2 regions of the Halomonas sp. B23F22_10 genome follow, and region 2 is predicted to be linked to the other one. Evidence: predicted binding sites of a transcription regulator. Region 2 holds the regulator's gene; the other holds the start of a gene.
What was found. Region 2 encodes FNR, which switches genes on or off when oxygen is low (the NO sensors DNR and NnrR bind a similar motif). Its sites were predicted from a motif close to TTGATNTANATCAA; they were not measured.
Positions count from the first base shown of each region.

Region 1: the regulator FNR is predicted to act here: its motif matches at 2,049-2,062, upstream of cyoA (ubiquinol oxidase subunit II).

Region 1 covers NZ_JBIEKF010000001.1:143,925-148,193, forward strand. Annotated here, with positions in the region: gene ACGTNF_RS00620 (DeoR family transcriptional regulator) at 242-961, shown strand; gene ACGTNF_RS00625 (CBS domain-containing protein) at 1,077-1,757, shown strand; gene cyoA (ubiquinol oxidase subunit II) at 2,102-3,106, shown strand; gene cyoB (cytochrome o ubiquinol oxidase subunit I) at 3,110-4,269, shown strand, end outside.
Region 2 covers NZ_JBIEKF010000004.1:343,185-347,453, reverse strand. Annotated here, with positions in the region: gene ACGTNF_RS11345 (sulfite exporter TauE/SafE family protein) at 1-185, shown strand, start outside; gene ACGTNF_RS11340 (oxygen-independent coproporphyrinogen III oxidase) at 274-1,230, shown strand; gene fnr (fumarate/nitrate reduction transcriptional regulator Fnr) at 1,320-2,063, shown strand; gene ttcA (tRNA 2-thiocytidine(32) synthetase TtcA) at 2,332-3,243, opposite strand; gene ACGTNF_RS11325 (3'-5' exonuclease family protein) at 3,330-3,950, opposite strand; gene ACGTNF_RS11320 (putative nucleotidyltransferase substrate binding domain-containing protein) at 4,175-4,269, opposite strand, start outside.

The DNA of each region.
Region 1 (4,269 bases), on a different contig from region 2:
GTTGTCGGGTGAGGCGCCGGGGGCGCGCCAGGCTGTCGCTCACGTCGACTGGGGGCATGGGCCCGGTCATGACGGGCGAACGGGATGGCGAGCGGCGTGTTTGTTATTTGGGTAACATGACTATGTTATTTTAATCACATTTGGCGTCGCAACCCCCGGCATGCGGGAGCGATGCGGATTCAGGGAGCCGATACGGCGAACGCCGCTTCGGAGTGTGAAACAGGGCGAAGAGGGAGAGGCGTTGAACGAACGAAGTGAAGGGCGGCTGCTGCGCCTGCAGCGGGCGCTGGGGCAGGGCGGCAGCCTGCGCCTGGCCGAGGCGGCGGCGCTGTGCGAGGTGTCGGAGATGACCATTCGCCGGGACCTGGCGGGCTCGGACGGCAGCCTGGTGCTGATCGGCGGCCATCTGATGCTGGCCAGCGATCCGCGCCACGCGCCGGTCTACGACCTGGCCGTGCAGCGCGACCGCAACGCCGAGGCCAAGCGGCGGCTGTGCCAGCGGGCGCTGGCGACCCTGGAGGAGGGCGACACCCTGTTCATCGACTGCGGCACGACCCTGACGCCGCTGGCGGCCGGCCTGCCCGACGACATGTCGCTGACGGTGGTGACCTATGCGCTCAACATCGCCGAGGCGGTGAGCAAGCGCCCCGGGGTGCGGCTGTGGCTGCTGGGCGGGGGCTACCACGCCTCGTCGTGCTCGTTCTCCAGCGACGACATCGGCGAGACGATCCGCGGCTTCGGCCTCAACAAGGCGTTCCTGACCGCCGCCGGCGTGGACGAGCGCCAGGGACTGAGCTGCTTCCACTTCCACGAGGTGGCGCCTAAGCAGGCTGCCATCGCCACCGCCCAGCGGCGGTTCCTGGTGGTGGACGACAGCAAGCGGGGGCTGGTGCGCCCGGCGCGCTTTGCCGGCCTCGAGGAGGTCGACGAGGTGATCGCCGAGCAGTGGCTCGACGACTGACGGCGCGGGCGGCACCGAGACTTGTCCGCGGTCAAGGTCGGGCGGCGGGGAGTTGCTATGTTGAGAGGGCGAGGGCTGGCCTCGCGTCGATCTTCACCGCCTTGGAGGTATTGCCATGCGCGCCGCAGATGTCATGACGCCCCATGTGATCACCGTGTCGCCGGACAGCGAGGTGCGCGAGATCGCCAGCCTGCTGCTGGAGCACGGCATCAGCGCCGTGCCGGTCGTCGACGAGGACGAGCGGGTGCTGGGCATCGTCAGCGAGGGCGACCTGATTCGCCGCGCCGAGGACGATCGGCGCGACAAGGCCTGGTGGCTGCGCATGTTCGAGGTCGGCGATCCCGGCGAATACGTCAAGACCCATGGCCGGCTGGCGCATGAGATCATGACCCGCGAGCCGGTCACCATCGACGAGAGCCTGCCGGTGCAGGAGATCGCGCGGCTGCTCGAGAAGCGACGCATCAAGCGGGTGCCGGTGGTGCGCGACGGCCGGCTGGTGGGTATCGTCAGCCGGGCCAATCTGCTGCGCGGCTTCTCGGTGGCGGACCCCGGCGTCGCGGCCAGCGTCGAGGATCGCGAGATTCGCGATGCGATTCTCGAGGAAGTGGAACAACACACCGGGGTGATGGTCGAGCGGCTCAACGTCATCGTCAGCGAGGGGCGGGTTCAGCTGTGGGGGCTGGTCGACAGCCAGGAACAGCGCCTCGCCGTGCAGGTGGCGGCGGAAAATGCCCGCGGCACTCGCTCGGTGGAGAACCACATCGGCTTCATGCCGCGCGGCATGGGCGGCTACTGAGGCATTCATCGATGTCGCCGCGCTCTTCCTGACGGCGACCCGGGCCTTCCCTGGCGCGCCGGCCCGATGGCCCGATGGCCGGTGCGACAGGCTGCGGCAAATCGTCCCTTTCCTCCTTTCCTCGTTTACTACACAATACGTTCCCCGCGGCCGGACCCTTTCTCGCGAGCCCCATAGCGGCGTTCGCGGGGGTTTGGCCATGAGTGAGCCGAGCCCTTTCCACGATGGTTAGCCTTTGCTGCGGTCATGGGTCAACCGGCGCAGGACAGGTCTCGGTTTTGTGTAGCGTGCTTGCTACAAGTCAGCAGGATTTATCCTGTCGCCAAGCCTGACGAGGTCGAAACATGAATCGAACTCCCCCCCTGCGCAAGCTCGGAGTCTTGCTGCTGGCGGTGCTGCCCCTGGTGTTGGCAGGGTGCAGCTCGGCGCTGCTGGACCCCAAGGGCCAGATCGGGGAAGAACAGCGGACCCTGATCCTCACGTCCTTCGGTCTGATGCAGATCGTGGTCATTCCCGTGATCGTGATGACGCTGCTCTTCGCCTGGCGCTATCGCCGCAGTAACCGCGAAGCCTCCTATCGTCCGGATTGGCACCATTCCAATCTGATCGAGGCGGTGGTGTGGTTCATCCCCTGTGTGATCATCGTGTTCCTGGCCGCCCTGACCTGGTACACCTCGCACAGCCTTGATCCGCACAAGCCCATCGAGCCGACCGCAGAGCAGCAAGAGCCGATCGAGATCCAGGCGGTGTCGCTGGACTGGAAATGGCTGTTCATCTACCCCGAGCAGGGCATCGCCACCGTCAACGAGCTGGCCTTCCCTGAAGATACCCCGGTGCGCTTCCGTGTCACCTCGGGCTCTGTGATGAACTCGTTCTTCATCCCGCGTCTGGGCAGTCAGATCTATGCCATGGCCGGCATGGACAACGACGTCCACCTGGTCGCCGAAGAACCGGGTGTCTACCCGGGCCGCTCCACCAACTACAGTGGTGCCGGCTTCTCGGGCATGACCTTCGACGCCCACGTGGGTTCCGAGGAAGACTTCGACGCCTGGGTCGCCAAGGTCCGCGAGTCGTCCGAGTCCCTGACCTACCCCGCGGAATACAACGAGCTCGCTGCGCCTTCCGAGGACAACGAGATCGAGTACTTCTCCGAGGTATCCCCCTCTCTCTACGAGAGCATCATCAAGAGCTTCCTTGCCGGCGGCGACCATGAAGAACGCATGGCCGAATACGCCGACAGCTACGCCGAAGGCTTCGGTCACGGCGGTCACGGCGCTGGTCATGGCGACGATCACGGCGCATCGGCCGAGTCTCACGGCACGTCCATGAGCGCGGAGGCAGCGGAGTAAATCATGTTCGGAAAACTCAGCCTAGAGGCGATCCCGACGCACGATCCCATCATCATGACGACCATTACCGGTATCGTCCTGGGTGGGCTCGTGGTGATGGCCGCCATCACCTACTTCAAGAAGTGGGGCTATCTGTGGAACGAGTGGGTCACCTCCGTCGACCACAAGAAGCTCGGTATCATGTACTTCATCGTGGCGCTGGTGATGCTGCTGCGCGGCTTCGCCGATGCGATCATGATGCGCTCCCAGCTGGCCATGGCGTCGGCCGGGGCCGAGGGCTTCCTGCCGCCCTCGCACTATGATCAGATCTTCACCGCCCACGGCGTGATCATGATCTTCTTCGTCGCCATGCCCATGGTCATCGGCCTGATGAACCTGGTGGTGCCGCTGCAGATCGGCGCTCGCGACGTGGCCTTCCCGTTCCTGAACAACCTGAGCTTCTGGCTGTTCGCGGCGGGTGTGATCCTGGTCAACGTGTCGCTGTTCGCCGGTGAGTTCGCCAAGACCGGCTGGCTGGCGTATGCGCCACTATCGGGGCTCGACTACAGTCCCGGCGTCGGCGTGGATTACTGGATCTGGGCGTTGCAGATATCGGGTATCGGCACGACCCTGACCGGCATCAACTTCTTCGTCACCATCCTGAAGATGCGCACCAAGGGCATGACCCTGTTCCGGATGCCCATCTTCACCTGGACCTCGCTGTGCGCGAATGTCCTGATCATCGCCTCGTTCCCGATCCTGACCGCCACCATCGCGCTGCTGACGCTGGATCGCTACCTGGGGATGAACTTCTTCACCACCGATCTCGGTGGCAACATGATGATGTACGTCAACCTCATCTGGGCCTGGGGCCATCCTGAGGTGTACATCCTGATCCTGCCGGCCTTCGGCGTGTTCTCCGAGGTCATCGCGACCTTCGCACGCAAGCGTCTGTTCGGCTACAACACCATGGTATGGGCGACCGTCGCCATCACCGTGCTGTCGTTCATCGTCTGGCTGCACCACTTCTTCACCATGGGCGCGGGCGCCAACGTCAATGCCTTCTTCGGCATCATGACGATGATCATCGCCATCCCCACCGGCGTGAAGATCTTCAACTGGCTGTTCACCATGTACCGCGGCCGGATCGAGTTCACCTCGCCGGTGCTGTGGACCCTGGGCTT
Region 2 (4,269 bases):
CGGCGCTGCTCGCTACCGGCCTGGCCGCGCGACGGCTCGGCGCCCTGATCCGTCATCCGGCCACCCGCACCCTGGCGGCGCTGGCGATCATCGGCTTCGCCCTGTGGCAGCTGTGGGGCCTGTGGCCGGGCACGATGGAGATGGCCCACGACGCCGGGCACGCCGGGCACGCCGGGCATCATTGAGCCGCTAACGCCCGCACGTTTGACCCAGCGCAACACCCCTGGGGACCGCGAGCACTAGCCTGACGACATGAACGCTCGGAACTCCGCCATGTCCGTCACCCTTCCCGCCGACTTCGGCGCCGACGACTACGCCGCGGCGCTGTCCGCCAGCAATACCAAGGCCCGCCCGCTGTCGCTGCATCTGCGCCTGCCGCTTCGCCACGACGTGGATGCCCGCGGCGACGGCAAGGGCATGGATCCCTTCGAGGTCGATCTGGCCCGGCTCGACCGCGAGATGGTGCTGGTGCGACGCTGCCTGGCGCCGGAGCGATGCCTGGAGGCCCTGCACTGGGGAAGCGGCCTCCCGCCTTCGCTGACCCTGTCGCAGATGAGCGGCCTCGTCGACCGGCTGGCCTCCCGCTTCCCCTTCGATACGGGGCGTCCGCGCGACTTCACCGTCGAGCTCGACCCCCGCGCCACGGATCTGCTCACCCTGCGTCACCTGGAGGCCCTGGGCTTCAACCGGCTGAAGCTGATCATGCGCCTGCCCGCGGCCGGCCGCCTGGACGCCCTGCCCCGCCTGCAGTCACGCGTCGAGCCGCTGCTCGACGAGACCGTGCGCATGGGCTGGCACTCGCTGAACCTGGTGCTGATCGTGGCGCCGACGACCCCGCCGCGGGAGGCCGCCGCCGCGCTCGCCGCGCTGCTTCCCATGACGCCGCCGCGCCTCTCCCTGCGCCCGGAGCCCGCCTGGCAGGAGGGCGAATCGACGCTGCCGACGGCGCTGCTGGCCCGGGTCGACGAACGCCTAGCCGAGGCCGGCTACCGGGCACTGGGACACGGTTCCTACGCCCGTCGGGGCGCCGCCCTGGAGGATGCCCTCGCCCAGGCGCGTCGCGAACGGGCGCGCGACCGACTGGGGCTCGGCACCGGCGCCATCTCGCGGCTGCCCGACGCCGTGGCCTGCAACGCCACCTCGACCCGGGACTACGCGGCGGCACTGAACGACGGTCGGCTCGCCACCGCCTCGGGGCGCTGGCGGAATGCTCGCCCGTCCAGCGCCTGACTGGCCTGAGACTCGCCCAAGGGATGCTATGCCCGAACCGGGGCTATCCGCCATAATGGGGGAGGCAAGCCCCGATCAAGGAGGACAGCATGCCCGACACCGCAGCCGGCCGACGCCGTTCCCTGCTGCACGAGACCCGCTGCCGGACCTGCAGCCTGAGTTCCCTGTGTCTGCCCCTGGCCCTCGAACTGGAGGACCTCGACGAGTTCGATGCCATCATCCGACGCCGACCGCCGCTCAAGAAGGGCGAGTCGCTGTTCCGCCAGGGCAGCCCCTTCACCAGCGTCTACGCGGTGCGCTCCGGCAGTCTCAAGCAGGTCACCAGCGAAGGCGGCGGCACGGATCAGCTGACCAACTTCTATCTGCCCAGCGAACTGGTGGGGCTCGACGGCATCGACGAGTCGAGCTATCCGGGCTCGGTCATCGCGCTCGAGACCACCACCGTGTGCGAGATCCCGTTCGACCGCCTCGACGCCCTGTCCGAGCGCCTGCCGGAACTTCGTGCCCAGCTGTATCGCAGCATGAGCAAGGAGATGCGCGACGACCGCCGCATGATGCGCCTGCTGTCGCGCAAGACCGCCGACCAGCGCCTGGCCACCTTCTTCGCCAGCCTCTCCGATCGCTTCCGCCGCCGCGGCTACTCCGCCTACAGCTTCCGCCTCTCCATGTCCCGGGCCGACATCGGCAACTACCTGGGCCTGGCGGTGGAGACCGTCAGCCGCATCCTGGGGCGCTTCCAGCAGCAGGGCCTGGTGGCCGTGTCCGGCCGAGAGGTGAACATCCTCGACCTGGACGCCCTGGCCGAGCTGGCCGAGGAAGAGGGCTGCCGCTGACGGCGCCAAGCGCCAAGCGCCAAGCGCCAAGCGCCAAGCGCCAAGCGCCAAGCGCCAAGCGCCAAGCGCCAAGCGCCAAGCGCCAAGCGCCAAGCGCCAAGCGCCAAGCGCCAAGCGCCAAGCGCGGCAGGATGATGTCATGGCCATTCTTGACGTCAACGAAGAAACCCACAGGACTCTACGTCCCGTGGGTTTCTCATTGGCTTCCTCGACATCTGCCGCCCGCTACTGAGCAGCCGGGTGCTCGGCGCTTGCTGCTAGGCGCTACTCACTCGTTATGCAGGTCGATGCGATCGGCCTGCATCTTGGCCTGCTTGTCCTCCAGCCCGGCGAAGTCGAACAGCTCGCGGTCGGCCAGCTGCGAGGGCGCGACGTTGGTGACCGCCTTGAACATGCTCTCCAGGCGGCCGGGATGCTTGGCCTCCCACTCGGCAAGCATCTCCTTGACCACCTGACGCTGCAGGTTGGGCTGCGAGCCGCACAGGTTGCAGGGAATGATCGGGAAGGCCATGCGCTCGGAGAATTCGGCGATGTCGGCCTCGCGGCAGTAGGCCAGCGGGCGGATGACGATGTTCTTGCCGTCGTCGGAGAGCAGCTTGGGCGGCATCGACTTGAGGCTGCCGCCGAAGAACATGTTGAGGAACAGCGTCTCGAGGATGTCCTCGCGGTGGTGCCCGAGGGCGATCTTGGTGGCCCCGATCTCCTCGGCGTAGCCGTAGAGGGAGCCGCGGCGCAGCCGCGAGCAGAGCGCGCAGGTGGTCTTGCCTTCCGGGGTCTTCTCCTTGACCACCGAGTAGGTGTCGCGCTCGAGGATGTGGTAGTCCACGCCGAGGCCGTCCAGGTACTCGGGCAGCACGTGCTCGGGGAAACCGGGCTGCTTCTGGTCGAGGTTCACCGCCACCAGCGAGAAGTTCACCGGCGCGTTGCGCTGCAGGTTCCGGAGAATCTCCAGCATGGTGTAGCTGTCCTTGCCGCCGGACAGGCACACCATCACCTTGTCGCCCTCGCGGATCATGTCGAAGTCGATGATCGCATTGCCGACCTGGCGCCGCAGGCGCTTCTGCAGCTTGTTGAACTCACGCTTGGCCTGGGCGTCGGGCGCCTCGGCGGACGGGGTCGACGGCTCGGCCGAAGCGGCCTCATCGGCGGGACGGGGATCGAAGGTCACGGCATCTTGCATGGTCGGGGCGCTGCCAGGGCATCGGGGGAAAGGGAAAGGGCGCCTATCCTACCACCCTGCCGCGAGACTGGCGACGTGGTGACCGCTCAGCCGCTGCGACGCGCGAGCACCGCATCGCGGTCCAGCCGCAGGTGCATCAGGGCGGTGGTCACGGCGGTGCCCAGCACGCTGTGACGTCCCATCAGCGGCACCTCGAGCTGCTCGGCGACCCGCTCGAAGGCCGGCGCCACCTCGAGCCGCGAATGGTGGTGATAGCGCTGGTAGCGCTGCACCAGATCGATGCCGGCGTTGGGCAGCTCGAAGCCGAACCGGGCGCGCAGCTGGCGGTTGAGCAGCGCCAGATCGCGGTCCAGGCGCCAGCCCACCAGCGGCCGGTTGCCGACGAAGTCGAGCAGCCGCGCCAGCGCCTGGTCGATCGACACGCCGTCGTCGAGATCGATGCCGCGCAGGCCGTGGCGGCGCAGCGTCTCGGCGTCCACGCCTTCCGGGCGCGCCAGCCTGAGCTCCAGCGACTCGCTGGTCAGCACCCGGTCGCCGCGCAGCCGCACCGCGGCGATGGCCAGCGGCTCGGCGCCGCGCACGTCGCCGCCGGTAGACTGCACGGCCAGCGCCACCAGCTCCTCCCCGGTATAAGGACGGAACAGCCAGCCATACTGGCCATGGGCGTGGCGGTGACGGTCGACCAGGCGGCGCAGGGTCTTGAGCATGTCGATGTCCTTGTCGTGTCGTGAATCGCGGTCTTGTGAGAATTCGAAAAGTCGGCGAGCGAAGGCCTGGGCTAGGCCCTCTCCCGGCGGGCCAACGCACTTCCCAGCTCCCTGTGGGTCGCAAGGCAAAGATCGTCGAAGAAACGGAGTTAACCGGGTGTAAATGAGTATTCTGAGACGATTTTTAACGCCGTATAGCCGAGCGCAGCCACTTTTCAGCCACCTCAGGTGTATTCGAGGTGGTAACGATGGGAAATCCGCTGCTTGAAGTCCTTGACGATATGCAGCGCCTCCCGGAGCAGGTCGCGCTCCAGCGACG